2 regions of the Lactobacillus sp. C449L genome follow, and region 1 is predicted to be linked to the other one. Evidence: predicted binding sites of a transcription regulator. Region 1 holds the regulator's gene; the other holds the start of a gene.
What was found. Region 1 encodes LexA, which represses DNA repair genes until DNA is damaged. Its sites were predicted from a motif close to CNAACANNTGTTNG; they were not measured.
Positions count from the first base shown of each region.

Region 1 (16,906 bases):
AATATAAACCGGTACCGTTTTGCGTATTAGATGAAGTTGAAGCAGCACTTGATGATGCAAACGTAACCCGTTTTGCGCAGTTTTTAGAAAAATATGATATGCATACGCAATTTATTGTGATTACACACCGGCGCGGGACGATGGAAAGAGCTGACCAATTATATGGAGTTGTCATGCAAGAGTCTGGTGTATCGCAAGTATTATCGGTTTCATTAAAAGAATTAAAGAATGAGGTGAATTAAGTTTGGGCCTATTTGATAACATAAAAAAATCATTATTTGGTGAAGAAGAGGACAAGTCTAAGCAACCAGCAGAAAGCACTGAAAAGGAAAAGCTTACAAAAAAAGAAGATTCTGAATCCGCTGATTCTAGCCAAAAAGATTCTGAACAAAATGAAGAATCAGAAAGCGATAAAGGATTTGAATCTGAATCCGCTGATATTGACGCTGTTGAAAATTCATCTCTGGAAGAAGATATATCAAAGAAAGATGAAGTTGCTGATTCTGAACCCGAAAGTCAAACTGAGTTGTACGAAAAAGGGTTAGAAAAAACGAATCAAGGCTTTGGTGCCCGTTTAAATAAGTTCTTTGCGCAGTTCAGAACAGTTGATGATGATTTTTTTGACGATTTAGAAGAATTGTTAATTGAATCCGATGTAGGTTATGAAACCGCAGAACAGCTAACCTCGCAGTTGCGGGATGAGGCTAAACTTCAAAATGCAAAATCTCGTGATGACTTAAAGAAAGTAATTGTCGAAAAGCTGGTTGAACTATATGACCAAAATGGAGATGCCGAAAATGAGCAATTAAAGCATCACGAAGATGGTAAAACCAATATTTATCTTTTTGTTGGAGTCAACGGCGCAGGAAAAACAACCACGATTGGTAAATTAGCTAAACGGCTTAAAGATGAAGGAAAATCGGTTTTGCTTGCTGCGGCTGACACCTTTAGAGCAGGAGCAGTTGAACAATTAAGTGAATGGGGAAAGCGCGTTAATGTGCCTGTAGTAACAGGTGAAGAACAAGCTGACCCGGCTTCAGTTGTTTATGATGCAACAACTAAGGCAATTGCGGACAATGTTGATTACTTACTTGTGGATACGGCTGGACGATTACAAAACAAAAAGAATCTGATGAATGAGCTAGAAAAAATCGAGCGCACGATTAAAAAACAAGCTCCGAATGAGCCAACCGAAACTTTGCTAGTTTTAGATGGTTCAACTGGTCAAAACGCTCTTTTACAAGCTAAAGATTTTGATAAGACCACTAAATTGACCGGTTTAGTTTTAACCAAACTTGACGGTTCATCTAAAGGTGGAGTAGTTTTAGCAATTAGAAATGAAATGAAATTACCAGTAAAACTAGTCGGTTTAGGTGAAAAAGCCACTGATTTAGCTGACTTTAATGCAGCTGATTATGCGGTTGGGTTATTCCACGATTTAGTATAAATATATCAAAGGAGATATCGAATGAAAGAATACAGTGCATGTACTACAATTTTGGTAGGAAAGAAAGCATCAGTTGACGGCTCAACTATGATTGCTCGTAATGATGATACTTTCCGTCCTATCACACCGCAAAAGTTCATTATTCACCCTGAAGTTAAGGGGGAAAAGGGCCGTAAGATCAAGTCTTGGCTCAACAAATTTGAAATGGATTTGCCCGAGGATGCGCAAGCGGTCCCTGCTGTTCCCAATGTTGATTACAAAAATCGCGGTTATTACGACGAAAGTGGAATTAACCAAGAAAACGTTGCAATGTCGTGTACTGAGTCAACTTATGGTAACGAACGGGCTTTAGCTTACGATCCACTTGTCAAAGATGGACTTGATGAAGACTGTATGCAATCAGTTGTCCTGCCTTATATCCATTCTGCCAGAAATGGTGTTGAATTTTTGGGTAAATTAATTGCTAAGTATGGTTCACCAGCGGGCAATTCCGTTTTATTCGGTGATAAAGATGAAATCTGGTATATGGAAATTGTTACTGGTCACCATTGGGTAGCGCAACGTATTCCGGATGATGCTTATGCTGTTGCAGCTAATCGAGTTTCGATTGAGCAAGTTGATTTCAATGATTCAGACAACTTTTTATGGAGTGAGGGCATTCAAGAGTTTGTAACTGAGCACCATTTAAATGTTGATTACAAAGGGTGGAACTTCCGTCATATTTTTGGTACATATACTCAGCAAGATCGTTTTTATAACACTAATCGAGTTTGGTATGGTCAAAAGTATTTCAATCCAGAAATTGAACAAGATCCAACTGATGGTGATTTACCATTTATTCGTCGGGCAGCTAAAAAAATTACGCGTGAAGACATTGAATTTGTTTTAGGAAGTCATTATCAAAACACTCCATATGACCCGTTTGGTAAAGGTACGGAAGAAGAAAAGCACCGCTATCGTCCAATTGGTTTAAACCGAACACAGAATGCCCACATTTTGCAAATTAGAAATGATGTTTCTAAAGATAAGGCTGCCATAATGTGGCTATGCATTGGTGGTCCGACCTTTACACCTTTTGTTCCGTTCTTTGCTAACATGAGTGATACTGATTCATCATATAACAATACTTCAATGGACTATAACATGAATGATGCTTGGTGGTATTATAAATCTCTGGCGGCATTAGTTGAAAGTCATTACCCGCAATTCGTTCAATTGGATAATGACTATCTAAAAGACCTGAATCAGTATTTCCGACGTCGTGTTCATGATGTTATTGACAAAGCCGGTGAAAAGACCGGTGCTGAATTAACGGATTATTTGACTAAGGCAAACCAAGAAACGGTTGCTTATACGCGGAAACAGTCTGAAAAACTTTGGGCGCAGATGATGATTGATTCAATTAACATGTCCAAGCTGACTTTTAGTATGGACGCTAATTTGTAAAAATAAAAACGACTAGAATTTTCTAGTCGTTTTTTCGTAGCTTTTGAGAAATTACTTAATTTAAGTTTGTTCTAGCTCATTTTGCGGTTATTGATACTTGAATGCGTAACACCATATAAATAGTAAATTAGCATGCCTAGCATCGTCCAAAATAACATATACTTTTTAGCTTGGCTATCTAATCCCCAAAAAACACCCAGAGATCCGAGAAATGCTAGTAGCGGCAAGATTGGATAAAAAGGCATCTTAAAAGCTGGATCAGCTATATCTTGTCCTTCGCGAGGACGCAATCGATAGATACCGATAGAAACAAACATAAATGCAATCAAAGTTCCAGCTGAAACAAGCTGGGTCAGAAAAGAAAATGGAACCAAGATAGAAACGCAAACTGCAACACTTGCCACAGTCCAAAGGGAATTTGCTGGCCGATGGCTTTTGTTTAGTTTACCTAGTTTTTTAGGCAGCATACCGTCGCGTCCAAACGAGTATACTAGGCGTGAACTGGCCATACAAAGACCAATTAAAGCAGTAAACATACTTAAGACAGCAATTGATTGAACAATAATAGCAATAGTACCATGACCAGTTTGTCGTAAAGCGTAACCAACAGGTTCAGCAGAATTTAAATATTGCTGGTAGGGTACCATACCAACGAGTACTAAACTAACAGCAACAAATAAAATTACTGCAATCAACAAAGAACCAATAATCCCCTTCGGCATTGTCTTCTGTGGATTAACTGCTTCAGCAGAATTGGAAGCAATTGTATCGAATCCTAAAAATGAAATGTAAATCATTGATACTCCGGCGTAGATTCCTTGCCAGCCTCCAAATGGGCCATTTGCGGTCAAACGGTACTGAGGAATAAACGGGATAAAATTCGCTTTTCTAATGACGGTTAGACCAACGATTACAAAAAGAACAATTGCAATTACTTTAAAGACTACTAACACATTTTCAACTTTGGAAGCTTTAGAAACACCGAAACTAACCAAGATAGAAGCAATCAAAATTGCGCTTAAAGCAACTAGGTCAATAATTCCACCATTAACTCCCAAAGGATAAGATATTTCTTTTGGGAATTTCCAACCTAAGGGAGCAATTAAAGCTCGGAAGTTGGCTGACAATCCGGAAGCAACAAATGCCATTCCAATCAGATATTCAGCTAAGAGAGCCCAACCGGCAAGCCATCCCCAAAACTCGCCAAAAATGACGTTAATCCAGGAGTAAACTGAGCCAGCAAATGGCATTGCTGCGGCCATTTCGGCATAAGCAAATGCTACTAAAGCAGCAATAACTGAGGCCACAACGCAAGATATTGCTACTGCGGGTCCAGTGTGCATTGCGGCAACTTCACCTGGTAAAGTGAAAATTGAAGTTGAAACAATTGTTCCAACTCCTAGAGCAAGAAAGTCGCGTACCTTTAATGAGCGGATTAGATGACCATCCTTTTTCCGATAAGTACTAGGATCTTCTTTTCGATTCATTTTTTTCCATAAGTTCAAGTTAAAAATCTCCTCTTTTTTATAATGGAATATAAATAGTGGTCGCCCACCACTAAAAAGCACACAAGAATAAAAGTGAATTTTGTGCGCTTGGTTCAATATCAAAAATTTAAAAAGAAATTTATAACACTAATTTAGAAAGTACTTGAATTATGAATCAAGTACTATGAATAGTTTTTTGTCACTTGCTTTACCAATTATCTTTTGTAAATAAAGCATGGGTAATAATACAAACAATCTGGTTAAAATGCAAGAAAGTTTATAACTAGTTTATTAAATATTGACTTTCTTCATCGTCAATCAGCACCATTTTTGCTATACTGGTTCAAGGTGAGAGCAATGGATGAACTTGAAAAAAATGAGATTTTAGGCGATTTATATGCCTATTATGGCAAACTGCTAACTAAGAGCCAGCAAGAATATTTTGAAGATTACTACTATAATGATCTCTCTTTAGGTGAAATAGCGCTTAACCATCAGGTTTCTCGACAAGCTGTCTATGACAATTTACGACGCTGTCGCAAACTTTTAACAAATTACGAAGAAAAGCTACATATGCAAAATGACTTCGACGAAATTGAACAAAAATTAGTCGTTGCTGCCAATGCAATAAAGCAAAATGAGCCTAATCAGGCTTTGACGGAAATCAATCAACTATTAAGTAAAATGAGGGGAGAATGATTTATGGCTTTTGAGAATTTAAGCGAAAGAATTCAAAAGGCTCTGCGAAATTTAACTGGCAAAGGTAAAATTTCGGAAGAAGATATTAATACTGCGAGTCGCGAGATCAGGCTAGCTCTTTTAGAAGCAGATGTTAATTTCAAAGTAGTTAAGGACTTCATTAAGAAAATTAAGGAAGAAGCTTTAGGTAAAGAGGTTCAGGAAAGCTTAAACCCTGGTCAACAGGTCATTAAAATCGTTAATGATGAACTGACCAAGATGATGGGTGAAAGTGCTACTACACTTAATAAGTCCAAGCACATTCCAACCATTATCATGATGGTCGGCTTACAAGGTACCGGTAAAACTACTACAGTTGGTAAGTTAGCTAAGCGGTTAATTGAAAAAGAAAAGGCACGTCCGTTACTAATTGCTGGCGATATCTATCGTCCAGCTGCTATTGATCAACTTGAACAAATTGGCACGCAGTTAAATGTTCCAGTATATAGTGAACACACTGAAAAAGACGTTGCTAATATTGTGAAAAATGGTCTGCAACAAGCAGATGAAAACAAAAATGATTATGTCATTATCGATACTGCGGGTCGTTTAGAAATCGATGAAGCATTGATGGATGAGCTTGAACGTGTAAAAGAAGTATCTCAGCCAGATAACATTTTACTTGTAGTTGATGCGATGACCGGTCAAGCAGCAACTGATGTTGCTAAAGGCTTTGATAGCCGTTTAGATATTACTGGTGTCATCTTAACCAAGTTAGATGGTGATACTCGTGGTGGTGCTGCACTTTCAATCAGAGCTGTCACAGGTAAGCCGATTATTTATACTGGTCAAGGCGAAAAATTAACTGACCTTGAACAGTTCCATCCAGATCGAATGGCTTCAAGAATCCTAGGTATGGGTGACATGCTGACCTTAATTGAAAAGGCTCAACAAGATTATGATGCTAAAAAGGCTGAAGAAGTTGCTGAAAAGATGAAGGAAAATACCTTTGATTTCAACGACTTTGTTGATCAACTTGAACAAGTCGAAAAAATGGGTCCGCTTGATCAAGTTATGAAGATGATTCCCGGAATGGCAAATAATCCGCAACTTAAGAATGCTAATTTTGATAAAAAACAAATAGTGTATGTTAAGGCAATTATTTCCTCAATGACTGAAGCTGAACGGGAAAATCCTGAGTTGCTTAATCCAAGCCGTCGACGGAGAATTGCCAATGGTTCAGGTCGTCCAGTTGTTGAAGTCAACCGTATGATTAAGCAATTTAAGCAAGCACGTGACATGATGAGTAAAATTACTAATGGCAACTTAAAAGGAATGGAAAACTTGCCGGGGATGGATTCTCCAATGGGACGAATTGCAATGCGGCGCATGGGCAAAAACTTCAAGAAAAATAAGAAAAAGCGGATGAAAGTGAAACGTTACCATTCTTAAAAAATGACTGTTAAGTAAAAACACTTTACACCTCTTTTAAAAAGTGCTATATTATTATTCGTAAGTTTTAGGAGGATTTTAATTTATGTCAGTAAAAATTCGTATGCGCCGTATGGGTGCTAAAAGAAAACCTTTCTACAGAATAGTTGTAGCAGATTCAAGAATGCCTCGTGATGGTCGTTTTATTGAAGAAGTTGGCTACTACAATCCAGTTTCAGAGCCGAAGGAATTAAAGCTTGACGAAGATAAGATTTTTGAATGGCTACAAAAAGGTGCTCAACCTTCAGACACTGTTCGCTCATTGCTTTCAGGTGCTGGATTGATGAAGAAACTGCACGAATCAAAACATAGCAAATAATTGATTGGTTAGCTTTTAAGAGTTTGGAGTAATTTGCTTCAAACTTTTTTCTTGTTTGAATTTAGGAGAAAAGATGCAATTTTATGATGTTGCGCGGATACTGACCACTCACGGTTTAAATGGAGAAGTCAAGGTAGCACTAATCACTGATTTTCCTGAAAAACGGTTTGCACCAGGAAACAAGTTAACTTTAAAGGATGATAAGGACAGTACTTTGACGGTAAAATCTAGTCGACCGTTCAAGCAGTTTTGGTTAGTACAATTTTCAGAAATTGATAATGTTAACGAAGCTGAAAAGTTAAAGAACAAAACATTAGTAATCAGCGAAGATGATCAACATGTACTGCCAGAAGGTTTTTACTATTATCGCGATATTATTGGGTGCACTGTTCTAGATAATATTACTGGTGAAAACCTTGGTAACATCACAGGAATTGAAAGTCCTGGAGCTAATGACGTATGGGAAATTACTGAAGCATCTGGTAACGAGTATTTAATTCCTTATATTGACGATGTTGTAAAAAAAGTAGATTTAACTGCAAAGAAGGTTTATGTTGAGTTGATGGAGGGCTTACGCGATGAAAATTAATGTTTTAACCCTTTTCCCCGATATGTTTACACCGTTGACCACTTCAATGCTGGGACGCGGTCTTGAAGATGGCAAATGGAACCTCAACTTAGTTAATTTCCGCGATTTTACTAATGATGTTCATCATCATGTTGACGATACTCCGTATGGCGGCGGTGCAGGAATGGTACTACAAATCATGCCGATAAAAAGGGCATTAGATTCTTTGCAAAATAAAGGGAAAGTTATCATTACTGCTCCACAAGGTCAAACTTTTAACCAGAAAATGGCGCTAAACTGGGCAGAAGAAGAAAACTTAACTTTTATTTGTGGTCACTATGAAGGCTTTGACCAAAGAATTTATGATCTAGCTGACGAAATCGTATCAATTGGCGACTACGTTTTAACAGGTGGAGAACTGCCAACGATGAGCATGATTGATGCAACAATTCGCTTAATTCCAGGTATTCTTGGTAATTCTGCTTCACCAATTGAAGAGAGCTTTGCACATGGATTGCTTGAATATCCGCAATATACCCGTCCCGATGATTTTGAAGGAATGAAAGTTCCCGAAGTTTTGACTTCTGGCAACCACCAAAAAATTGATGAGTGGCGACATAAGGAAGCATTGCGCTCAACTTTTATACATCGGCCGGATATGCTAAAAGAATATCATCTAAACAGTGATGACAAAAAATTGTTGGAAGAAATCAAACAAGAAGAAGACCTTGCTTGATTTAAGTGGTTTAATTTGCTAATATGATTGAGGTGCATTTTATGCACTACTAGTTATGGGTGTTCCGCTGGCGCATTTGACGTTGATGAATGCCGTAGAAGGAGAAAAATTATGGATCCATTAATTCAAGAATTGACTAAAGAACAATTACGTGATGATATTCCTGACTTTCGTGCCGGTGACACAGTTCGTGTTCACGTACGTGTTGTTGAAGGTAGTCATGAACGTATTCAGATGTTTGAAGGTGTCGTAATCAAGCGTAAGGGTGCAGGCATTGCTGCTACATACACTGTTCGTAAGATTGCTTCTGGTGTTGGTGTTGAACGTACCTTCCCAGTTAACGACCCTCGTGTAGCTAAAGTTGAAGTATTACGTCACGGTCGTGTTCGTCGTGCTAAGCTTTATTACTTACGTGACCGTCACGGTAAATCTGCAAGAATTGCCGAGAAGCGTCGTTAATTCACTGTTAAAAAAGAACCATCTTTCTTATGAAGGATGGTTCTTTTTTTGCATTTTTTATGATAGCATTTTAGTCAATATCTTAATTTGGAGGTAATTTGATGAGTAAACCATTTTTATTAGATTTTGATTCTACTCCGCATGCGGTTTTAGAACCGAATCACGAAAGAAATGAAACGCATTATCACTTTCATGAAAAATTGCTCTTTGCCTTTTTAACACAAGAAGCAATTGATGGCTTTTTAGCCCAACACCCGCACCAAGTCATGGGACACTTTGATTGCTTTGGAAAAAAGATATTAATTTATGAGGTGGAATTGCCAAAAGGGAAAATCACTTTATGTCAGGCAATGCTTGGTGCTCCAGCTGCGGTTGAATTATTAGACTGGCTCATTAGCTATGGTGTCAAGCAGATTCTGGCAATCGGATCAACAGGGACACTTGATGATTTGCCAGAAAACTATTTTCTAGTTCCGACTAAAGCTATTCGAGATGAAGGCACGTCGTTTCATTACATGGCACCTGGTAATTTTGTGGACCTTAGCTCAGAGTTTTTGACTAAAGCCGAAAAGCTAATGGAGCAAAATAACTTTAAAGTTAAGGTAGTCATGACTTGGACGACCGATGGTTTTTTCAGGGAAACAGCCAAGAAGGTCAAGCAGTTTAAGGAACTTGGTGCTGCTTGCGTTGAAATGGAATGTGCCGCAATGGCTGCGTGTGCACAATTTCGGCAAGCAGATTTTGCACAAATTCTGTTTACTGCTGATTCGCTTAATGATTTAGAGAATCATCGAGAACGTGACTGGGGTAGAGATGCACATGAAATGGCGTTAAACTTGGCAGCAACAGTAATTGACAAATTATAATTTTTACTTTGTGAAAAACAGCCTTGTGAAACGCAAGTGGAACAGTAGATTGATTCACAATGTTTGAATGGAATTGCTTTAGTTTAAACGATTGTATTATAGAAACTTATTAATAAGATTGTGAATTGCTTTTTGCTAATGAATGTGGAAAAATAATTTTTCTATAATCAACCTTAAGTTTTTACTTTAGTAATTTAGGTTCTAAAAACTACTCAACCTATAGGTTAAGTAGTTTCTGGTTTCATCTAAATGACTAAAATACATTGTTACAGTGATTAAATTATATTATTTCGATAAAGACCAACGACTTTACCGACGATATATACTCTAGTAAGAATAATTGGAGCCATGGTGTCGTTTTCGGGTTGTAAACGAAAATGGTCCTTCTCTTTGTAGAAACGCTTGACAGTAGCTTCGTTTTCATCTGTCATTGCAACAACAATCTCGCCATTAGTTGCTGTTGTTTGTTTACGAACAATAACATTGTCGCCATTCAAAATGCCAGCATTAATCATACTCTCCCCGCGAACACGTAACATGAAAAGGTCACCAGCATCGTTAGCTAAATCGGGTGGTAGAGGAAAGTAATCTTCGATGTCTTCAACGGCTAAGATTGGCTGTCCAGCGGTTACAACTCCAACCACCGGTATTTCAGCTGGTTTAATGCCGATTGCTTTTTTACCTTCTTCCGTTATTTCTAACGCGCGGGGCTTAGTTGCGTCTTTGACAATGAGACCTTTTCTTTCTAGTCGCGAGAGGTGACCGTGAACGGTTGAAGTGGAAGAAAGTTCAACGCCTTGACAGATCTCGCGAACAGTTGGCGGAAATCCGCGTTTTTCAACTGTATCATATATGTAATGCAAAATTTGTAATTGCTTCGAGTTTTGTTTACTAGTCATTTGTTTCTCCAAAAAATAATCAATCATCGTATAAGTTCATTCTAGCAGAAGTTTGAAGCAAATACAAACAAGCGTTCTAAGTATAATAAACTTTTTTTCTGATCAAAAATAGGGTAGACTTTTTAGAATAAGAGGTGCAAAAATGACTGAAGATAATGAAAAAAAGATGATCAACCGGATTAATGAACTATATCATAAAAAGGAAGCTGAAGGTTTGACCGCTGAAGAAGAAAAAGAACGTGAAGAACTCCATAAGAAGTTCATTAAGAACTTCCGTGCCGGTTTTAAACAAGATGTTGAAAATCTGGTTATTATCGACAAGAATGGCAATGAAGTAACGTCTGAGAAGGCTAAAAAAGCTCAGCGTAAAAAAGGTTTAAGAAAAGACTGATTTATCCCTTTTAATCTAATTAAATTTTAGGTAAGATATATCTATTGGACAAATTGAGGTGAATGTTTTATGAATTTAGCATTAGCGATTGTATTAATTGTTGCGGCACTATTAATCGGCTTGGTAGGCGGTTTTTATGGTGCAAGATCTTACATGAAGAAGTACTTTAAAGATAATCCACCAATCAGTGAGGATATGATTGTTGCCATGATGTCACAAATGGGACAAAAACCTTCGGCCAAGAAGGTTAACCAAGTGATGAACATGATGAAACATCAGAATAATTAATCTTGCTAGATTGAAAAAAGACGGGGTTTTTCTCCGCCTTTTATTTTGGAAAGACAGGTGAACAATGGGCATATTTTTTAAACTGGGATGGTTTTTTAAAAAAGAGAAAAAACGCTATTTAATTGGTGTAACTTTCTTAGCTCTGACTTCAATAATTAACTTAGTTCCACCCCGAATTTTAGGTTTAATGGCTGATCAACTGGAACGCGGACATATTTCTTGGCAAGAATACGGAATGTTAATTTTAGCGATTATCTTTTCGGCCATACTACTATATGGATTCCGCTATTTTTGGCGTAGACAAATATGGGGTGGGGCTGCCGAACTTGAATTCCAAATGCGTTCGAAACTTTTCAGCCATTTTATGGAAATGGATCGAACCTTTTATCAGCGCCATCGAACTGGTGATTTAATGGCCCATGCAACAAATGATGTTTCAGCTATCCAAGAAGTTGCTGGTGAAGGAGTTTTAACTTTAGTCGATTCGCTCTTAATGAGTGTATCAACTATGTTTGCGATGGTTATTTTTGTTGATTGGCGCTTGACTATAGTGGCATTAATCCCGCTGCCATTTTTAGCTTGGGGAGCCTGGAAACTTGGCGATCAGTTATATGTAGCTTTTGATGAATCGCAAGCAGCATTTTCTCGATTGAACAATAAGACCCAGGAATCAGTTTCCGGTATCAAAGTACTCAAAACTTTTGGACAAGGTAAAGAAGATACTGCTGCTTTTGACGGTATGATTGATGACACAATCAAAATTAACAAACGAGTTTTTAAATGGGATTCATTGTTTGATCCGCTAGGCACCTTGCTGATAGGGTTGACATATACAATCACCATTATTTACGGTGGCCTATTAGTTAGTCATAAAGTTTTAACAATCGGTCAATTGGTTTCATTTATTGCTTATATTGGAAACATGGTTTGGCCAATGTTTGCAATTGGATACTTGTTTAATATCCTGGAACGAGGCAGCGCAAGCTATGATCGTGTTGAGAAATTACTTGAAGAAAAACCTGAAATTACCGACCAAAATGCTGATCAAAATTTGCATGCCAAAGATATTGAAGGTGATTTAAATTATCAAATTAAATCATTTGCTTATCCTGATGAACCAAAAATTTCAGTGTTACACAATATTAATTTTACTTTAGAAACAGGGCAAACATTAGGCTTAGTGGGTAAGGTTGGTGCCGGTAAAACGACCATTATTCAGTTACTACTACGCGAATTTGACAAGTACGACGGAAAGATAACATTAAATGGGCACGATATTCGTGAAATTCCATTGAATCTTTTGCTACGCCAAATTTCGTATGTGCCACAGAATAACTATTTGTTTTCAACCAGTATCCAGCAAAATATTGCTTTTTCAAATGCTGAATCTGACGAAAGCGCCATTGTTTCAGCTGCTAAAAAGAGTGACTTACATAATGATATTTTACAAATGCCAGGCGGATACAACACCCTTGTAGGAGAAAACGGCGTTTCGCTTTCAGGTGGGCAAAAACAGCGGATGTCAATTGCTCGAGCTCTGCTAAAACAGAGTCAAATTTTAATTCTTGATGATGCTCTCTCGGCTGTTGATGCAAAAACTGAAATGGCGATTCTAAAATCATTACGCCAAGAACGTGCGGGTAAGACAACACTGATTGCAACACATCGTTTAACTTCAGTAATGGGAGCGGACCTAATTTTAGTCTTAAAAGATGGAAAAATTGTTGAGCGTGGTACACATGATCAATTATTAGCTGAAAATGGCTGGTATGCAGACATGTGGCAAAGACAAGAATTAGAAGATAAGGTAGGTGAAAAGCATGGATGACCAAAGTAATTATGAATCAGTTTGGTCTAAAGAAATACCAGTTAAAGAACAAATAAGCATATTCAAGCGTTTGATGCGCTTTGTTCTTCGTTTTAAAAACGAAATGATTATTGCAGTCGTTGGGGCATTTCTAGTTAGTGTGATAAACATGCTTTTGCCTTACGGATTGCAGTTTTTCTTAGATAACTATTTGGTAAAAGTTGATGTGACTACTCAGGTAATTCTGTTTGCTGGTTTTTTATATGCCTTTGGTTCATTAATTAAAGGTGCTTTACAGTTTACTTACGAGTATTTCTTTGCTTTAGGTTCAGAAAAATCTTTGGAGGGACTTAGATCAGCTTTATATAAACAGCTTCATAAACTGGGAATGCGTTATTTTGATCAGACTCCTGCGGGTTCAATCGTGTCCCGCGTGACAAACGACACTATGACACTAAGCAATTTTTTGACAGTTTTAGCTAGTGTCGTTATGTCCTTTTTCTCAATTATTTCGGCCATGGTAGCGATGTTTAGCACAAACTTTTTAGCCGGATTGATTGTATTAGCTTTTCTGCCTATATTATTGCTGATTATTTGGCAATATTCTCGCCGTAGCTCAAAACTATATCGTAATTACCGTGAACGCTTAAGCCGTATCAATACCAATTTAAATGAGTCAATTGAAGGCGTATCGCTTATTCAACAGTTTAAACAAGAAAATCGAATGATCGGCAATTTTAAAGATGAAAACTCTTCTTTAATGAAAACGCGTTTTAGTATGATTAATCTAAATTCGCTTTTGCTATCACCTTTGACTAGCTTGCTCTACTCTTTGGCGCTTTCGTTAACACTAATGTATTTTGGCTTTCCATTGCGAGAAACATTTGTACCGGCAGGGGTGGTTTACGCCTTTTCGCAGTATATATCACAGTTTTTTAATCCCATTGCCACTATGATGGACCAAATGACTTTTTTCCAAGATGGAATTGTTGCTGGTAAGAGAATTTTTCGTATATTAGATAATACTGATTTTGAACCTCAGCAAAATGCGCAAGCGGGCTTAAAAATCACTAAAGGAAAAATTGAATTTAAACATGTTAGCTTTTCTTATGATGGTAAAAACGAAATTCTACATGATATTTCGTTTACAGTTAATCCGGGAGAAACTCTTGGTATAGTGGGTCATACCGGTTCCGGCAAGAGTTCAATTATTAATGTCATGATGCGCTTTTACGAATTTTATCAGGGTGAAGTTTTAATCGACGACGTTGATATCAAGAAATACCCCAAAGAAGAATTACGCCAAAAATTAGGTCTGGTTCTTCAAGAACCATTCATGTTTTACGGCGACGTGAATTCAAATATTCGTTTGTATAACCAAGATATTACTGATGAGCAAATAAAAGATGCGGCAAAAGCTGTTCAGGCTGACAGTTTTATCGAGAATTTGCCGGGTAAGTATCAGGCTAAAGTTGGTGAAGGCGGTAGTGAATTCAGTCAAGGTCAGCGACAGTTGATTTCGTTTGCTCGCACACTTGTTACCGATCCAAAGGTTTTGGTATTGGATGAAGCAACTGCTAACGTAGATACTGAAACTGAAACATTGATTCAACAAGGACTAAAGAGCCTGCGTAAGGGACGAACCACTTTAGCAATTGCGCATCGACTTTCAACAATTGTTGATGCTAATCAGATTATTGTGCTTGATGATGGTAAAATTGTTGAGCGGGGAAATCACGAAGAGCTATTGGCTCAAAAAGGCTATTATTACAATTTATATACTTTACAAAATAATCAAAAGTAGCAAAAAGCTCGAGTCCAATTAGTCTCGAGCTTTTCTTTTACAGCGCATATTGACAGCGTTTACATAAAAGAGTACATTAATATTAGTTTATATAGAAAAGTATATATTTTAGAAATGAGAAGTGAAGTATTATGGAATATCATAAAGTAAATCAAACTGATCGTACTAATCTAAGTAAGTTCATTTCGGATCCAGAACGTTTTGTAACTGAGCCTACTAAGCACTGGGATCACGATCAATTTAGAACAGTTACAGCTATGCCAGATTTGGTTATTCAACCTGTAAATAACGAGGAAGTAAGTAATGTTGTAAAATATGCCAACGAACATCATATTCCATTAGTACCACGCGGAAATTCAACCGGATTAATGGGGGCCAACTTATCAGTTGATGGTGGTATTTCTCTTGACATGGTAAAAATGAACAAGGTTCTAGAATATGATCCTGATAGTTTAACAATGACAGTGCAAGCAGGAATGAGATTGAATGACATAGATGCTTATCTTGAAGATAAACCGTTTACTTACATGCCTGCTCCGGCCATGCACTGGGCAACAATTGGTGGCAACGTTTCAACTAACGCTGGTGGATTAAAGGCAATTAAGTATGGTGTTACTAGAGAACATATCCGCGAGTTAAAGGTAGTTTTAACTAATGGTAAGCTCTATAAATTTGGCTCGAAGGCAGTTAAATCATCTTCTGGATATTCTTTAAAGGACTTAATTATCGGTTCTGAAGGAACTCTTGGAGTTGTTACCGAAGTTACTTTGCGTCTGTATCCAAAACCGCACAAGTCAATTAACGCAGTTATTCCATTCCCAACTTTAAATGATGCAATCAAGTCAGTTCCTGCCATTTTAGCTTCGGGAGTTGTGCCAACTACAGTTGAATTTATGGGTCGGAAAGTAATTAAGTTATGGGAACAATATGCCAATGATGAATTTCCAATCAAAGATGGCGATGGCTTTATTATCATGGGACTTGATTCATTTACTGATGATGAATGGCGAGCTGAATTGGATGAAGCTTTAAAAGCTGTAAAGAAATTTAAGGCTGAAGACGCGATTGTTTTAAGTGCTGATTCTGAAGAGGCGAAAAAAATCTGGAAATGCCGTGAAGAATTATTGCTAGCAATCCAAAAATCAACTCCTAAGATGGATGAAATTGATGTTTGTGTACCAATTAATCACATTCCGGTTGTTTTAGACCGGATTGAAGAACTTGAAAAAGAGTTAAACATTCGTATTCCTAACTTTGGTCACGCTGGTGATGGTAACTTACATATTTATCTTTGCTCAGATGATATGTCGGATGAAGAATATGCTAAAACTAGTGATAAAGTTATTTCTGAACTATACAAGACGGCAAAATCACTTGATGGAAATATGTCAGGTGAACATGGTATAGGATATGCGCGTGCCAGTTACTTCGAAGACTTCTATGGTCATGATTATACTGAATTACTTCGCCAAGTTAAGAAGTTGTTTGATCCAAACGATATCGTTAACCCTGGCAAAGTTTTTAAAATGTAATAACGTCGACTAAAACCAAAGAGCACAATTCTATTTTTAGAACTGTGCTCTTTTGATATTTTTAAAGTGATTATACTAAAATCACTCTCCCAACATGTAGTCTCTTGTCATCGGTAAGTTTTTACCTGATGGACCTTTAGTTAACAAATATTGAACCACATCAATATTGCCTGATTGAAATGATGCTGCGCACGCTTGCAGATATAAATCCCACATTCTAGTAAAGCGTTCACCCATTTTTCTTTCAATAACTTCACGTTGTTTATTAAAATTATCGTCCCAGATTTCAATTGTACGTTGATAGTGTCTTCTAAGCATTTCAATATCATCAATTTGCATGCCGCTATTTACAATATGTTGAACATTTTCGTCAAGACCGGGAATATAACCGCCCGGGAAAATATACTTATCTAGCCAGGCATTACTTGCGCCACCTTGTTGACGAGTAATACCGTGAATCAAAGATACGCCATCTTGCTTAAGGCATTTTGCAATATCATTAAAATACTGCCCCAAGTTTTCTTTACCTACATGTTCAAACATGCCAACAGAAGTAATATAATCCCATTTTTCATTATTAAGTTCTCGATAATCTTCAAGTTTAACTTCGGCAACATCTTGGAGATTTTGATCGTAGATCTTTTTTTGGACAAACTTGTATTGTTCTTCGCTAAGTGTAACACCCGTA
Region 1 covers NZ_JBWXGA010000001.1:98,336-115,241, forward strand. Annotated here, with positions in the region: gene smc (chromosome segregation protein SMC) at 1-242, shown strand, start outside; gene ftsY (signal recognition particle-docking protein FtsY) at 245-1,447, shown strand; gene AC2JF9_RS00535 (C69 family dipeptidase) at 1,469-2,893, shown strand; gene AC2JF9_RS00540 (APC family permease) at 2,965-4,398, opposite strand; gene ylxM (YlxM family DNA-binding protein) at 4,738-5,079, shown strand; gene ffh (signal recognition particle protein) at 5,083-6,510, shown strand; gene rpsP (30S ribosomal protein S16) at 6,596-6,868, shown strand; gene rimM (ribosome maturation factor RimM) at 6,942-7,457, shown strand; gene trmD (tRNA (guanosine(37)-N1)-methyltransferase TrmD) at 7,447-8,172, shown strand; gene rplS (50S ribosomal protein L19) at 8,284-8,631, shown strand; gene AC2JF9_RS00575 (nucleoside phosphorylase) at 8,730-9,497, shown strand; gene lexA (transcriptional repressor LexA) at 9,773-10,396, opposite strand; gene AC2JF9_RS00585 (DUF896 domain-containing protein) at 10,539-10,787, shown strand; gene AC2JF9_RS00590 (YneF family protein) at 10,857-11,075, shown strand; gene AC2JF9_RS00595 (ABC transporter ATP-binding protein) at 11,140-12,903, shown strand; gene AC2JF9_RS00600 (ABC transporter ATP-binding protein) at 12,896-14,686, shown strand; gene AC2JF9_RS00605 (FAD-binding oxidoreductase) at 14,818-16,218, shown strand; partial or broken gene AC2JF9_RS00610 (class I SAM-dependent methyltransferase) at 16,300-16,906, opposite strand, start outside.

Region 2 (16,906 bases), 450 kb from region 1:
ACAACTGCATTAGTAATTCCCATACCGCATCCTGGATAGGTCATACCGCGCCAGCCACCAGTCGTACTACCGGCGGCATATAAGTTAGTAATTGGTTGATTTTGATTATCTAAAACTTCAGCTTTTCTATTAATACTTAATCCACCAGCCATATCGGGAGTAGACGGTGCTAGTTTGGCAGCATAATATGGTGCTTTAAAAGCAGTTAGGTCTTTTTTACGCCCAAATTCGGTGTCTTTGCCTTTTTTAACATCTGTATTCCAGCGAGATATTGTTTCTTTAAGTATGGTTGGGTCTAAGTTAGTCTGTCGAGCTAATTCTTCAATTGTATCGGCTTTTTTAAAATATCCATCTTCTACTTCGCGCTTTAGATGAGGAGATGCTGCGGGAGCCGAAAATTCAGTTGGCATTTCATTGGCCATTCCTTCGTCGAAAAGAAGCCAAACATAGCCACCATTTAAGGCAGCAATCTTCTTTGAAGCAAATTCAAAGTACATATCTTCTCTAAAATGTCTTTTAGCATCAGTTCCAACCCATATATATGGTTTGGTCCATGCCGCACACAAGGGTCCGATACAAACATTATCACCGGACTGCGTGCCAATTGAATTTGCGATTGGCATCCACATATCCTTTAGTTTCGCTCCAATTTGCGCGCCCATTGTAATGCCATCGCCCATTTGTCTAATTGAGCCATATGATTCGCCAACCGCAAAATCAGGTGCGAAACTTTTTAGCATTTCTTTATTGCGTGAAAATCCCGCAGTAGCGATAATTACACTTTGACCTTTAAAATTTCCTTTGTTGGTATGGACACCGATTACGTCATTATTTTTATCAGTAATCAGATTCTCTGCAGTGATATTGAAAATGAATTTAGTTCCTAGTTTTTTTGCTTTATTAAACAAAGGTTGGGATAATCCGTAACCACTTTTTTCAACTGTTAAGTGTGAACGAGCAGCTGGCACGGCATATTCTTTCATTGCTTCTTCATTGCCGATTTGCTGAACTTCTTGGAAATTAACACCTACATCGTTTGCTAGCCACTCATAGTCTTCTGCTCCATGTTCAACGATTTCTTCACGCATATCGGCGTCTTCATATCCTTGACCAACTGCTTTCAAATAATTATTCCAGTTTTCTTTTGTGTCTTTAATTCCTTGTGTTTTTTGTAAACTAGTGCCGCCTCCGGCATTGTAGTAGCCTCCGGATAAGGTCATGTCCGATAACATGTAACTAGAAGTATACTCTAGACAAAGCACTGATACTCCTTCTTGGCGAGCCGAAATTGCAGCTGACAAGCCAGCAGCACCTGAGCCAATTACCAAAACATCAGCTTCATCTTCAAATTTGACCTTAGACGGATCCATATACCGAAAATCTTTTATTTCATCATTTTTAGCAACTGTTCTCAAATCAACTTTTTTATCGAAGCCGCGGGCATCACCAGCTTTAAGAAGAGCATTTTTAACGGCTTTCTCAACTGCTTGAAAACTAATTGTCGCACCTGTGACAGCATCGATATTATATGATTGATTTTCAATAATCAGCTTGGGTGCTTTTTCAAGCGCAGCTGTACTAATACCTTCAGTTTCATCTTGGTAGTCAATCTTGACATCTTTAATAACATTATCTTTAACGGTAACCGAAACCTTAACCTCACCGCGATTACCGGAGCCTGTGCCTTGGTATGTTCCGTCCTTTAGATTAGCCATAAAATTTGCCTCCTTTAATTTTGAGCTTTTTTAATTGCAGAACTTACAGCTTCTTTAAATGCTCGACTAGTAGCAGAAGCACCTGACACGACGTCTACATCCGCTGATTTTTCTTGAAGCATTTTTTCTTGGAGCTGTTTAATCGCTTTTCCACCATAGTCAGGTGATTCACTCTCTTTTAGAACTTCGATTTCACTTAGCTTTTGATGATTATCAACTGTTACACGAACAACGATTTCATTACCCATACCATTATTTGATCTTCCGATATATTGGTTATGACCTGTTGGATATTCTTTTTCTTCGAGGTCTGAACGCGGAAAGTCAGTACTTATTTGACTAGCACTCACACTAGCACCGGTATTTACATCTTCGTTTTTACTTTTAGCTGCGTTTTCACCCGCAATTTTCCCGAAAATGAGACAATCAGCAATATCACCACCACCGTTATATTGATTTGCACCAATGTGACCGAGTTCACCTGCGGCATATAAATGTGGCAATACCTTATGATCAGTATCCAGAACTTCAGCTTTTTCATTACGCCTAGGTCCACCCTGCGTGTTAAGCATAGTGTGTTGTTGGGCCAGCGAGTATAACGGGCCAGCAAGTGAAATTTTAACCATTGATTCTGGCTTTCTACCACATTGATAATCAATGCCTTGATCAACAAAGAAGTTATATGTTTCAAGAGTTTTTTGCAAAACTGCTGAATCAACATCAATTTCTTTTGCTAGATCTTCAACTGTGTCAGATTTTACGACTTTTTGCATTGTTTCTTTTTGGAAATTATCGTGGTTTTCGGCCATAAATTCATCATATTTCTTTTGATCAAAAATCATATGTGGATGAACTTGCGCCAATGGAATTCTCCAAATACCATGATTATATCGATGCCCGTGACGAGTTGGATCATCTTCAGCGATATAACGCGTACCATCATCCCCTACTGTAATAAGAGAACCAGTAAATAGTGATTTCCAAGCCATAGTACTATGAGCACGCTGACCTTTTGGTGCGGCAATATTAACCGGACCACCTGGTTCATAATTATTCATGTGCCACAGATCAGCACCCACTTCAATTGCCATCTTAATGCCATCGCCGTTATTATATAAAGTTCCATACGGCAAGAGCTTTGTTTCACCGAGATAGTCTTGAATCATTTCTTCGTTATTTTCAAAACCACCTAGAGTTAAAATGACTCCGTTTTTTGCTCTAACATTAAATACCTTATGATTATTTTCAATTTGAACTCCAACAATTGTCTTATCATCATCTTGGATTAAGTGCTTAGCTGGAGTGGAATATAAAACATCAATTTTGTCACTGCGATCCAGTACATTTTGGCGCAATTTTTTCCATAAGGCAGCATCAAAAATATGATCATGAATAAGCAAATCATCATTTGTTTCAGCACCTTCAAATTCTGGATATTCGGCAATCATATATGCTAAAAGGGCTACATTCTTATTTCCTGGATTATTTCGAACGCTGAATGCTTTTCCTCCTAAGTACTTTTCAAAGTAATCTGGTAAATCAACCATTCCTTTAACAAAAGTGTCAAGAACTTTTTCATCTAAATCTAGCGGAGCAGTCATTTGCTGATAATATTTTTTAAGTTTATCAAAGTCATAGCCTGCCTGAACTATTTGTCCACAGTAGCGCGTATTGCCACCTTCATGTCCTTCGGGTGCACTATCGACTAATAGAACCTTTGCTCCGTTATCTGCGGCAAAGCGAGCAGCAGTTGCACCAGCTCCACCAAAACCAACTACCACTACGTCATAAGTTGCATTCCATGATGCATCATTTTTTAAAATCATTTTTTTGCTCCTTTCATTTTGAGCATTATTTATATGGTTGAGTTAATACTATTTTTTGTCAAAATCATTTGATGACGGTATTTTAAAACTGTCTTTCCTGTCCATTTTTTAAATGACTTATAAAAAGAAGTTACATTACTAAAACCGACTAAAAAACTAACCTCTGCAGTGGTAAGAGTCATATCTTGTAATAAATTCAATGCCAGAACTTTTTGAACAGTTTGAAGTTGCTCGTTAAAACTGGTATGCTCTTTTCTTAACCACCTTTGAACAGTTCGAGAAGAAATTCCTAATTCATCGGCTACATTTTTTAACTGAAAATTGCCACCAGCAATCAGTTTAAACAAAGTGTTTTGGACTACCGCTGAAAAAGGCGGATCAATATTCAGCTCCCTAATGTATTTTTTGAGCCCTGGTTCCATAAAACTCCAGATAACATCGTTTTGAGTAGAAAAGGGGCGAAGTAAATCTTGTTTGCCAAAAACTAAATAATTATCTTGGCTTTTTTGCGGCTCAATTCCCAAGTATTTTGTAATTTCGGGCCCATAATTAAATCTACTACCAATTGAGAGCGGTATGATTGTTTTGTTGGTACCCGTTCTAAGTAAGCTAATTAGCGAAATCTGATCAACTAACAAGCTAAAACGAGAACCTTTACGGTATTGATCAAGATAGCTAATGTGAATTCTTAGATTTTCACCCTCTTTAAATGTACCCATTTCAATTGGACCAATTAGTTGTTCATATGATGCCAATCTTGAAATTGCCTGCATTCCATTCTTACTAGATAGTGCAGCAAAGTAAGGAGGAACAAACTGATAAAAATTGCTGACATCACTACATGCTAAAAGTTGTTCGTTGGTTGCTTCTTTATCCAGTATTTCAAATGTACGAGAATTTTTAATCCACTTTGAATTAAGGTATTTGTCCATAACACTGGAATTGAGCAAACCTGAAATGGAATCAAACGGATAGCCTAAATCATGCAAAAAGCTCTTTAATTCCCGAGATACCCTTAATTTCATTTCGGCTCCCCCTAACTAATTCGTATTGTATACCCTTTCATTTTACTAAAATATATTTAATTACGATATTTTATGTTCATTTACGCCACAAAATAAATAGCACAAAACAAAAAAAGCTGAATCTTTCAGATTCAACTTTTTATTTATTTTGCAACAGTTACTACCCGTTTCTCGCGAATTACTGTAATTTTAATATTTCCAGGGTAATCAAGTTCTTTTTCAATTTGATTACGGATATCTCGAGCCAAAACGGTAATCCGATCATCCGAAATCTTTTCTGGTTCTACCATTACGCGAACTTCACGTCCTGCTTGAATGGCATAAGCTTGTTTAACTCCATCATATTTATTTGCAATTTGTTCAAGTTCAGTCAATCGTCTAATATAATTTTCTAAACTCTCACTTCTTGCACCAGGACGAGCTGATGAAATCGTATCGGCTGCAACAACTAGTTCAGCAATAAACGATAACTTCGGAACATCTCCATGGTGTGCCGCAATTGCGTTAATAACTACATCGGGTTCATGATATTTTCTGGTTAATTCTACACCAATTTCAACGTGTGACCCCTCAATATCATGATCGATGGCTTTTCCTATATCGTGTAATAATCCCGCGCGAACCGCTAATTTTTCATTTAAACCTAACTCAGCTGCCATTGTACCAGCCAGTTTAGCAACCTCAATTGAATGGCCAAGAACATTCTGACCATACGAAGTCCGATATTTTAATCGACCAAGAATCTTAACTAACTCTGGATTCATCTTATGGATTCCAAGTTCCATTAAGGCACTTTCCCCAGCTTCATAAATGTCGTCGTTGACTTCTTTACGCGCTTTATCAACCATCTCTTCAATTCGAGCCGGATGAATTCTGCCGTCTTTAACTAAGCGCTCCATTGCCCGTTTGGCAATTTCACGTCTAATGGCATCAAAGCCACTGAGCGTAACTACTTTAGGAGTATCGTCAATTATCAAATCAACTCCAGTAAGAGCTTCAAAAGAACGAATATTACGGCCTTCACGGCCAATAATACGGCCCTTCATTTCTTCATTTGGTAGGTCAACCACTGAAACAGTTGTCTCAGCGACAGTATCAGCCGAACTGCTTTGAATTGCGTCAATAATAATCTTGCGAGCATAATGATCAGCTTTAGTTTGAATTTCTTCATTACTATTTTTAATCATTTCCGCGCGTTCTTTGACTAGTTCATCGGTTAATTGATCAAGGACCAGTTTTTTAGCTTGGTCTTTGTTCAAATTAGCTATCTCATAGAGTTTCTGCTGATTCTTTTCAACTAGTTGATCGGCTTCTTGCAGCTTTTCATTTAGTTCAGATTCCTGCTTTTTTAATTGATCTTCTTTTTCAGTAAGTCCGTTTTCTCTTTCCGCCAACAAAGAACTTTTATGATCAAGAGTATCTTCACGTTGTTGCAAACGATTATTATCACGTGCAATTATGTCGCGTTTAACGTTTAAGTCGTCTTCAGCCTTTTGTCGATATTCTTGAATTTTTTCTTGAGCTTCAAGAATTTTTTCTTTTTTGGTATTTTGTGCACTTTGTTTTAAAGCATCTGCTGCCTGTTTTTGAGCATTGACTTCAGCTTTTGCAGCATCTACTTGTGCTTTTGCTTCGGTTAAAATATGGTCAGCATCGCTTTGTGCATTTCGGGCATTCTTCTCCCAAATGTTCTTGCGAACCGCGTAACCAACGACTGTGCCCAGTAAAATTGAAATAATAGCAATCGCAACGGGAATCAAAATTGTATTTGTCATGATTACTATCGCCTTTTTTATTTTTCTAGATTATTAACACATTATTAATAATAATAATCTTCTGGAATTATGTCAAACGACAAGAAAAAACCTTGATCTGAATTACAGATCAAGGTTAATCTCTTCAACATTAACTACTTTTGTTATCGGCTTCTTTTTGATCAGAAGCCTCCTTTTCCGTATTCTTTGTTGCCGTAGCCTTTTTAGCTTTCACTTTTTCCGGGTCTTCACGATCAGCAATTGACTCTTCATCAATTCCATATGCTTGTCGAACTAGATGCTGAACTTCGTCATAAACATCGGGGTGATCTTCTAAATATTGTTTGGCATTCTCCCGGCCTTGTCCGATACGCTCATCATGGTAAGAATACCACGAGCCAGCTTTGGCAATAATGTCCTTTTCAGCTGCCATATCAAGTAATTCGCCACTCTGCGAAATACCCTTACCATACATCATATCAACCTCAGCAACTTTAAATGGCGGGGCAACTTTATTTTTAACAACCTTAATTTTAACGCGGTTACCTGTAATTTCTCCACCAGTTTGCTTAATCTTTTCCGCTCTTCTAATTTCCAAACGAATGGTTGAATAGAATTTTAGCGCTCTTCCACCAGGAGTGGTTTCTGGATTGCCAAACATAATTCCAACTTTTTCACGAATTTGATTAATAAAAATTGCAATAGTTTTTGTTTTGTTGATATTACCTGAAAGCTTACGTAAAGCCTGACTCATCAAACGAGCTTGTAAACCAACATGGCTGTCACCCATTTCGCCATCAATTTCAGCCTGAGGTACCAATGCAGCAACAGAGTCGACAATTAAAATATCGATTGCTCCACTAGTAATCAGTGTATCAGCAATTTGCAATCCTTCTTCACCAGTATTGGGTTGTGACAAAATAAGTGAGTCAACATCAACCCCTAGTGCTTCTGCATATGCTGGATCCATTGCATTTTCCGCATCGATATAAGCGGCAGTGCCTCCACGTTTTTGTACTTCAGCTACTGCATGAAGAGCAACTGTCGTTTTACCTGATGATTCGGGACCATAGATTTCTACAATTCGACCTCGCGGATAACCGCCAACTCCAAGAGCTGCATCAAGTGCAAGCGAACCGGATGGAACCGTCGAAATCTTGGTATTTGCTTTATCACCCATGCGCATAACGGCACCTTTACCAAAATTCTTTTCGATTTTTTTTAGTGCATTTTCCAATGCAGCTTGTTTTTCATCTTTGGCCAAGAATTTTTCCTCCTCTAGCAGATAGTCCTCAATTTAATACTCACTAATTATACTTTGATTTAGTATATATTTGCAAGGAATATACGAACAAATGTTTTAAAATTTCTGGTTTGCATTAATTAAGTACGCAAAATGTTCTTGTTTCTTTAAAACAGCCAAATTAATTTATTTTTCTTCAACATTAAAAAACTCTAAACCAGATTATTCTAGCTTAGAGGATTAAATTTTTTAATAGCTATTACATTGAACCTTTAAAGACATCCCATGAACTATGGAAATAATCCCAACCAGAGTAAATAGTAAAGAGTAAAGCGAGGTAAAGCAAGATGGTTCCAATATGGTAGAAGTCACCAATTAACAAGAAAATAATTGATAACATCTGGCAAGTTGTTTTAATTTTGCCTGGCATTTCAGCAGCCATAACCTGACCCTTGTTTTCAGCAAGAATTAAGCGTAAACCAGTAACAGCTAATTCGCGGCAAACAATGATAGCCACAACCCAAGCCGGAGCTAGTTTCAAGGAAATAAGCATAATAAACGCAGTCATAGTCAGCATCTTATCTGCTAACGGATCGGCAAACTTACCAAAGTTAGTTACCAAATTACGGGAGCGGGCAATGTGACCATCAAACCAATCAGTAGCTGCCGCAATAGCAAACACAATTGCTGCAATCACTAATCTCCAGTAAACAGTTGTACCGGCAACTTTAACATTTGCATCGCCACCAAAAATCACAATCAACATAAATACTGGAATCAAAATGATTCTAAAAACCGTTAACTTATTAGGTAAATTCATACTAAATTTTTCCTCCTACTTGGTAACCACTTATCTACCACTATTATTACCGGTAGAGTTGTTAGTTTGTCCAGTGTGTCCATTATTATTTGTTTCGTTGGTTCCGGTATTACCTTGACCAGTATTATTTTGGCCGTTTTGATTATTCTGACCATTTTGTTGAGAATTATCAGTCGTACCATTATTTTGCTGTTGACCTTGATTCTGTTGATTAGTAGAAGTTTGACCAGAATTTGAGTTGTCGGTTTGACCAGTGTTATTATTGGTTGTCTGACTATTTGTATGGCGTTTGCCGATGTAGAACGTCATTGTAGTGTATGCTGCTTGCGCATTATATGGCACCTTTTTGCCACCTACAGAAATAGAAGTTCCTAGTGCATTACTAAAGGTAACCACAATTGACTGCGTGTTTTCAGGAATATACATCGTGTGCTTTTGTCCAGCAACCAAACTCAAATCAGTTCTGCTAGTTCCATTAATTGTAATAGAAACATTAGTAGCCTGATCACCAGCACGTACTACAAAATTACGATTATCCTTTAAACCAGTAATTTGATATTGTCCCGTGGCCAACTCTTTAATTTTAACAGATTTTTTCTTAATCTTCTTCTTTTTCGGTTTACTGGTATCATCGGATGAAACAGCTACATCATTGGCAGAATTATCAGCTTGATTATTGGACGAAAAATGTGCATAAACTACGTAGCAAACTAATACTACAACGACAGTTCCAACCCCAATGATGATGCGAGGAAGATAATCACGCCATAGTTTTTTCTTACTATTAGTTGTCTTATGAATCTCTTCACTCTTATTATCAATAGAATCTTCAACATATTCATCTGGTTCAGACTGAGGAATTTCACTGTGATATTCGCTAAGAAGCTGTTTTCCGTCTAAACCAACAATCTGGGCATATTGCCTGATAAAAGCACGCACATAAAAATCACCTGGTAGCTTATCAAAATCATCTTGCTCAATTGCCGTCAGATATCTACCTTGAATTTTGGTTGCTTTTTCAATATCCTCAATTGAAAGTCCCTTTGCCTCTCTGGCACTGCGTAATTTGTCTCCGATATCTGCCATAGTAACCTCTTTTAATTAATAATTTTCTACAATGAGTATAACATATACTACTAATTACTTTTACCATTTATATTAGCCATCCACCACTCACATAGATTGTTTGGCCAGTTAAATAGCTTGAACGCGGATCAAGTAACATCTTAACCCAATAAGAAACATCATTGCCGGTAGCTAAGCGTCCCAGTGGAATTTCATTTTTAACTTCAGTCATCGCTTCGGTTCCCACAGCTGCATTCATTGCCGTATCAACAGCGCCCGGAGCAATCACATTGGCAGTTAAGTTAGCTGACGCTACTTCGCGCGCATAACTTTGACAAAAACGAGTTAATCCTGCCTTGGTTGCGCTATAAACAGCTTCCATTGCACTACCTTGGTTTCCGTACACGGATCCCAAAAAAACAACTCGACTAAAATCATTTTTAATCAGCAACGATTCAAGCAGACCGGTTAGCTTAACCGGCGTAGTGAGATTTACCTGCACTATTTCATCAATTTTACTTAACGCTTGCCCATTAACGAAGTGATAATCTGTAATTCCCTGAGCAAAAACAGCAGCGTTAACTGGCAGCAAGTTATTGACAAAGTTCACCAAAGCGTCATTTTCCGCCAAAAAATTCATCTTAATTGGAATAAAGTCTTGCTGAGGATATTCCAGACTTAACCGTTTTCCCAGATCACAAGCTTTTTGCCAATTTTGACTGCAATGAATATATAAAGACCAGCCAGCTTGGGCTAAATCAGAGCAAATTGCTTGCCCTATTCCACCGGTAGCGCCAAATATAATCGCTCGCTGCATTATGATTTTCCTCTTTTACTTACTCTACTAACGGATATTTCAAAAATCATAAAATTATCGCATACTCTTCATTAGTGGTCATATCTAAATGAGTTCAGATTTCGGTTTAATTTTACCATTTTTTAACAGCAATATAGAATAAAAACTTGACATGCTAAACTTTCTTAAATATTTTAACTATGCTCATCATTCTTTAGCGGCGGTAAAAGCACTTGTCGTGGCTTCGAGCCTTCAGAAGGACCAACAACTCCTTTGGCCTCCATTTCATCTACAATTCGAGCCGCTCGATTATAACCAATTCGGAACCTTCTTTGCAACATAGAAACACTAGCAGCTTGCTGGCGCCGAACTAGGTCAACGGCTTGGTCGTAAAATTCATCTTCTGGTTCATCATCAGCACTGTCAGTAGTTTCTTCACTTTTTTGCGGAATCATACCCTCATCATACTCTGGCTTTTGTTGTTCACGAACCCATGAGATAACTTTTTCAACTTCGTGCGAAGCAATATAAGCACCTTGAATCCGGTCAGGTTTAGAAGCACCCACTGGCATATAAAGCATATCTCCACGGCCAAGCAGCTTCTCTGCTCCGATTTGATCTAAAATTGTCCGCGAATCTATGCCACTAGAAACCGCAAATGAAATTCTTGAAGGAACATTGGCCTTAATTAATCCGGTAATAACATCAACGCTCGGCCTTTGCGTTGCCAAAATCATATGAATTCCGGCAGCACGAGCCATTTGTCCTAACCGAACAATTGCTCCTTCAACGTCATGACCACCAACCATCATCAAATCACTTAATTCATCAACCACCACCAAAATATAAGGCAGCTGTTTCATGACCGGTTTAGTTTTATCCTGATTATTAATGCGAACTTTTTCGTTGTACTCTGCCATATTGCGGGCACCACTTGCAGCAAAGAGCTTGTAGCGACGCTCCATCTCCTTAACTGCTTTACTCAATGCGTTAGCAGCAAGCTTGGCATCAGTTACTACTGGAATTAACAAGTGCGGAACACCATTATAAACTGATAATTCAACCATTTTAGGATCAATTAAAATCAGTTTAACTTGATCAGGATTAGCTTTCATCAAAATGCTAGTTAAAATGGTGTTAATAGCAACTGACTTACCAGATCCAGTTGAACCAGCAATTAAAAGATGCGGCATTTTAGCTAGGTTAGCCGAAATAATCTTACCACTAACATCTTTTCCAAGCGGAACTTCCATTGGATCCTTTTTTGCCTTGGCATCTTGATTTTGCATCACGTCTTTAAAGGTAACTACAGTATTCGAACGATTGGGAACTTCGATACCTATAAAAGGCTTCCCGGGAATCGGCGCTTCAATTCTGATATCTTTAGCAGCAAGAGCCAACGCAAGATCATCAGCTAAATTAACAATTCGACTAACTTTAACCCCAACAGCAGGCTGAACTTCGTAACGAGTAATTGTTGGCCCTAAAATTGCTTTTTTAATAATGACATTAACACCAAAGCTCTTAAATGTTGACTGCAAGATTTGCGTGTTTTTTCTAACTAAGGCTTTGTCAGTGCTTTGATCGGTATTTTTAATCGGATCAAGTAATGTTAATGGCGGTTTTTTGTATTCTGGATTAACTTTCTGATCTTGCTTGAATTCTCCATGATCTACTGAGCCCAGTTCCAATTCCATTTTCCGATCTTCATCCGAAAAAGAATGAGACTTAGGCAACTCATCGTTAAAGTGTCCAGCATCAACTTTATCAATTTTTGGTTCATCATGACTTGAAAACTGCACTGTAGAAGTATCATTTTCTGGTTCGCTATATTCAAATTCAGCCTCTGGAAAATCAGTTTGATTTACTTCTGTAGGCTGATCAGTTTCCTCATTTTCGTCTTTAACTGCAAAATCATCAACATTAGGAAAAACTGAAGATTCAGCAGAGTGCTGGTCAATTAAGTCGTTATTTACTGCTTCTTTTTGTGCATGTTCTTCCCGAATTGAGCTATATTTGTTTTTCAACTTTGAACCAGCTTCTTTATTTTTATTGATAAAAAGCTGGCTAAACGACTGAAATCTTCTGATTACATCAGCAAATTTAACATCAAAGAACATTAAAATGCCAATAGGAATGAACAAAACAGCAAATACCCGTAAACCAATATGCCCAAGTAGTGGGTAAAAAGCTTGATAGCATAGTGCACCAATCACACCACCGCCAATTGACTTAGTAATCGCTGCTCTACTAAATTCCGCTGACATTTCATGCCAAAATGCATTCATAAAAGCATTATTAACCAGTTCACGTTCAAAATAGATGCTGCTTTGAATTAGTAAAAAGCCCAATATGGCTAGCAGTAATCCACAGCTACGCTTAAATTTAAAATGCATTGGTTTATTATAGATCAGCATTATTAAACCAAAAATTGCACACAGGCCTACAATCAGTAAATATGAGTCGCCAAAAAACAGACGAAAAACATTAGCAATTTGTTTACCTAAAATTCCAAACCTTGAAGCTGCTAAGCCCACAATAATAATTTGGATAAGACCAATAATTGCCCAAGTTAATCCTGTATTCTGCGCTTTCTTACGCGCTTTAGCTGTTTTCTTTTTCTTAGGCATAACTGCACCTAATCAAAAACTAAAAGTTGGCTTGGAAGTTCAAATTAACTGGTTCTTCCAGCGTAATCTGGGTAACTTCATAAGTCAAAGTTTCAATATATTCAACTAACGGACGGCTTAACAATTTATAATCTGCTTTTGATAAGTCGTCACCTTCACCAAAATAGTCTTTAATTTGCACGACTTGGCTAATCATTCCACTAACCGTAAATTCACCCGGAGCAGGAGCAACCTCAAAAACGACGGTCACATCAAAAAAGTTTCCCTCTGCTCCTGGGTCAGTTGAACCATCTTCATTTTGCTTTTCAACCTTTTTCAAGCCGAAGTTGACATTATCCTTAGTTTCAAGTTCTTCATTAATGTCATAATGAAAGTTCTTAACAATTACTGGTGTCTCTTTATTAAAGTCCAATTTTTATTCTCCTTTTAAATTTCGTTCGTAGCGCTGCGGTCGGTCGTAATTATCCTTAAGCTTATCATTTTCATAATGATGCGCTGTTTCCAAATGAGGGAAGCCTTGTTGACGTAGTGCCTCAAGCAGTACAATTGCCACTGAATTTGCAAGATTATAGCAGCGAATATTATCCGACATTGGGATTCGTAAATTACGTTCATAATATTTTCGCATAAACGTTTCCGGTAGACCAGTGGTTTCTTTACCAAAAACAAAATAATAGTTTTTGTTTGGATCGGTATAATCAATCTCGGCATAATTTTTAGTCGAAAATTTAGAAATTAAGTACATTTCGTCTTTAGACGTCAAGCTATTAAGAAAAGCCTCAAGGTCATCATGCCGACGAACATTCACTTTGTCCCAATAGTCAAGACCAGCTCGCTTCATCTTTTTGTTATCAATTTGAAAACCAAGTGGTTCAATTAAATCTAAAACTGTGTCAGTGCCAGCACAAGTCCGGGCGATATTACCAGTATTAGCTGGCATTAATGGTTCGTATAAAACGACATGATTGGTCAATTTACTTTCTCCTTAATGTAAAAAGCGTGGTTTTGTGACCACACTTTTTTCTTAATCTGTCACTTCTTTGTTTTTATCAGTATCCTCTTTAGCTAAAGCGGCAGCTTCATCTTCATCAAAAACCTTTGAAACTTTACGGTAGTAATTATAAACACGCATTGTGATGATTTTTAATATAGCATAAATAGGAATCCCAAAGATAACTCCCCAAAGCCCCCAAACCGAACTAGATCCAATTAAGAGTAAAATTGTTGTTACTGGGTGCATCTCCATCTTATTACCCATAACGAGTGGGCTGATGATTCGAGACTCAATTGTTTGCTCAAGCATGAACACAATCAAAACTTTGATTACCATTGGCACTGAAATCATGATTCCAACCACGATTGCCGGAATAAAAGCAATAAAGGTACCAAAATACGGAATCAAATTTAAGAAAGCACTTAGAACTGCCAGTGCGATACCATAAGGTAACCCGATTACACTATAGCCAATCGCAAACATAATTCCTACCCAAAAAGCAACGGTCAGTTGACCACGAATGTAAGAAGATAGTGCAGAGTTGATATCATACAAAAGTTGACCAAAGCCATCTTGCCATTTTCTGGGAGCAAATTGTGTAAGATATGGTCGCAAATTATGACCATCTTTAAGCATGAAAAACAAAATAAATGGTGCTGTTAACAATGTCATAAAAATCACAGTTACAATGCTAATAGCAGACGAAATATTATCCAGCGTAGCATCAATTGTGTCTTGCCCTGATTTAAAAATCATGTCCTGAGCACGTGTAATTGCATCGTTAATATTATTTTTTACGCTATGCAGTTGCGGATCGCTTAAGAGGTTTTGCACTGCCAAAGTAGCATCATTCCATATGTGTGGCCAGTGCCTAATTAGCGAATCAATTTGGGCCTGAACAATTGGCAGTAGTGTATTAACAATCCAAACTAACAAAACAGCTACTAAGAGGAACAAGACAATAATTGTCGCAACCCGCGGCACTTTATACTTGCGTTCTAATAAATCAACTAGCGGATTCATAATATAGTACTGAATTAACGCGAGCACCAACGGGGGCAAAATCGCGCTAACAAACATTCTAGCTGGGTTCATCACAAAGGAAATTTTATTAAACACCCAAATAATTAGGAAGAATAATAAAATATTTACCAAAGCAATGCTAAAGCGATTGTTTAAAAACCATTTTTGAAAAATGGTTTGTCTTCTGTGCTTTTTTTCCAAGTCCATCAAATCATCCTAATCAAATATGTTCATATACAATGTCATCGTCGATTTTAAATTCTGGCATGCTCTGCTCTTCTGTTAATGGTAAATAGACAGCATTAGCTAAGGGATTCTTCGGCTTTTTTTGATTAAAAAACAAAGTTAAATGTCCCATTGCCTTCATATCACTGACCACCATTGCACCAACATAGTCAGCAATAAACGTTTGTCCATCAATTGTAATGGTATCACCTTTTTTAAAAACAAAGCTACTAAGTGGTGTGTTGGAATCAAACTTTTGAATTATTGAAACTTCAGCTAATTCTGGTGTGATATTTTCACTGAATAAAATCACCATTTCACCTTTTGGTTCAATTGCCTGTTTGCCAATTTTTGAAATCGTTGAAATCCACTTCATTTTGTCATTCTCCTTAGAATTTCATTTTAGCATAACAAAAACCGCTTAACTATTATATAAGCGGTTTTATTTGTCAGATCTTTACTTTTTATGGTAAAGAACCCATTTTTTAATTTCATCAATAATAACCAAAGGAATTGGTAAGCAGAAGAGGAATAGCCAGTCCACTGGCAGTAGTGGCGTGGTATTAAATAATTCCTGCAAACCTGGGGTTATGGTCAAGATCAAGAACAAGATAACTTCAAAAATAATGCCGAACCAGATGCTTCGATTAGAAAACAAGCCTTTCTTAAATACCGAAACCTTGTTTGTCCGGCAATTCAAGACATTGGCAATTTGAGAGAAAATGATTGCTCCCAATACCATCGTTGTCGCGCGCATATATACTGCGCCCTTAGAAGCCAGCGCAACACTTGGCCAACCGTTTTGCATATTCACGAAGAAATAGGCACCAATGGAAATGATACTTGATATCAAACCGTACCATAAAAATGCTTTGATAATTACGCTTCGGTTCAATAAGTGCTCACTACGTTTTCTAGGCGGCTGTTTCATCACATCTGGATCAACAGGTTCTTCACCAAGTCCTAACGCCGGCAACATGTCTGTTCCTAAGTCAACCGTTAAGATTTGCATAACTGTCATCGGAAGCGGAATCAAGCCACCGGAAAACAAAAATAAAATTGATGGAAAAGCTTCAGGCACATTCGAAGTCAGAATATAAGTTAAAAATTTTCGAATGTTACTGTATACTGCACGACCTTCTTCAATTGCTGCAACAATTGAGGCAAAGTTGTCATCAGTCAAAATGATATTAGCCGCATCTTTAGCAACATCTGTACCTGTCATCCCCATGGCTATACCAATATCGGCTTGTTTTAATGCCGGAGCGTCGTTAACACCATCACCAGTTGAAGCAACAATTTCTCCATTTTCTTGTAAAGTTTTAACAACCTTGTACTTTTGCTCCGGCGCAACTCGAGCAAAAATTACCTCACCTTTTAATGCTTCACGAAGTTCCTCATTGCTCAGCTTATTAAGTTCATCTCCGGAAATAACCCGAGCTTGATCGGAGGTCAGGCCAATTTGAACCGCAACTGTCTTGGCAGTCAATTTTGAATCACCGGTAACCATAATGATTTTAATGCCGGCTTCATGACAACGTTTAACTGCACTGTAAATTTCAGGACGAGGAGGATCACTCATCGTAGTCAAACCTACAAAAACAAGGTGGTTTTCGGCAGTTTCAATGGTTAACTTATTGACATCCGTACCTTCTTTATCGATGATTCGATAAGCCATTGCCATGCTACGCAGTCCTTTAGCAGCATAATCAGCATTGCTTTTTTCAGCCAAATCGCGATCTTGCTGAGTCATTGGTCGAACTTCACCATCAACTTGCACTTGATCACAT
Region 2 covers NZ_JBWXGA010000001.1:543,558-560,463, forward strand. Annotated here, with positions in the region: gene AC2JF9_RS02575 (FAD-dependent oxidoreductase) at 1-1,715, opposite strand, end outside; gene AC2JF9_RS02580 (FAD-dependent oxidoreductase) at 1,730-3,541, opposite strand; gene AC2JF9_RS02585 (AraC family transcriptional regulator) at 3,571-4,566, opposite strand; gene rny (ribonuclease Y) at 4,710-6,341, opposite strand; gene recA (recombinase RecA) at 6,472-7,584, opposite strand; gene pgsA (CDP-diacylglycerol--glycerol-3-phosphate 3-phosphatidyltransferase) at 7,823-8,383, opposite strand; gene AC2JF9_RS02605 (helix-turn-helix domain-containing protein) at 8,414-9,469, opposite strand; gene ymfI (elongation factor P 5-aminopentanone reductase) at 9,537-10,265, opposite strand; gene AC2JF9_RS02615 (DNA translocase FtsK) at 10,439-12,874, opposite strand; gene AC2JF9_RS02620 (DUF1149 family protein) at 12,894-13,286, opposite strand; gene AC2JF9_RS02625 (tRNA (cytidine(34)-2'-O)-methyltransferase) at 13,290-13,847, opposite strand; gene AC2JF9_RS02630 (AI-2E family transporter) at 13,899-15,098, opposite strand; gene AC2JF9_RS02635 (PTS glucitol/sorbitol transporter subunit IIA) at 15,112-15,492, opposite strand; gene AC2JF9_RS02640 (cation-translocating P-type ATPase) at 15,574-16,906, opposite strand, start outside.
Region 2: recA (recombinase RecA) is a predicted target of LexA. The motif match lies at 7,669-7,682, and genes of this name have one in related genera.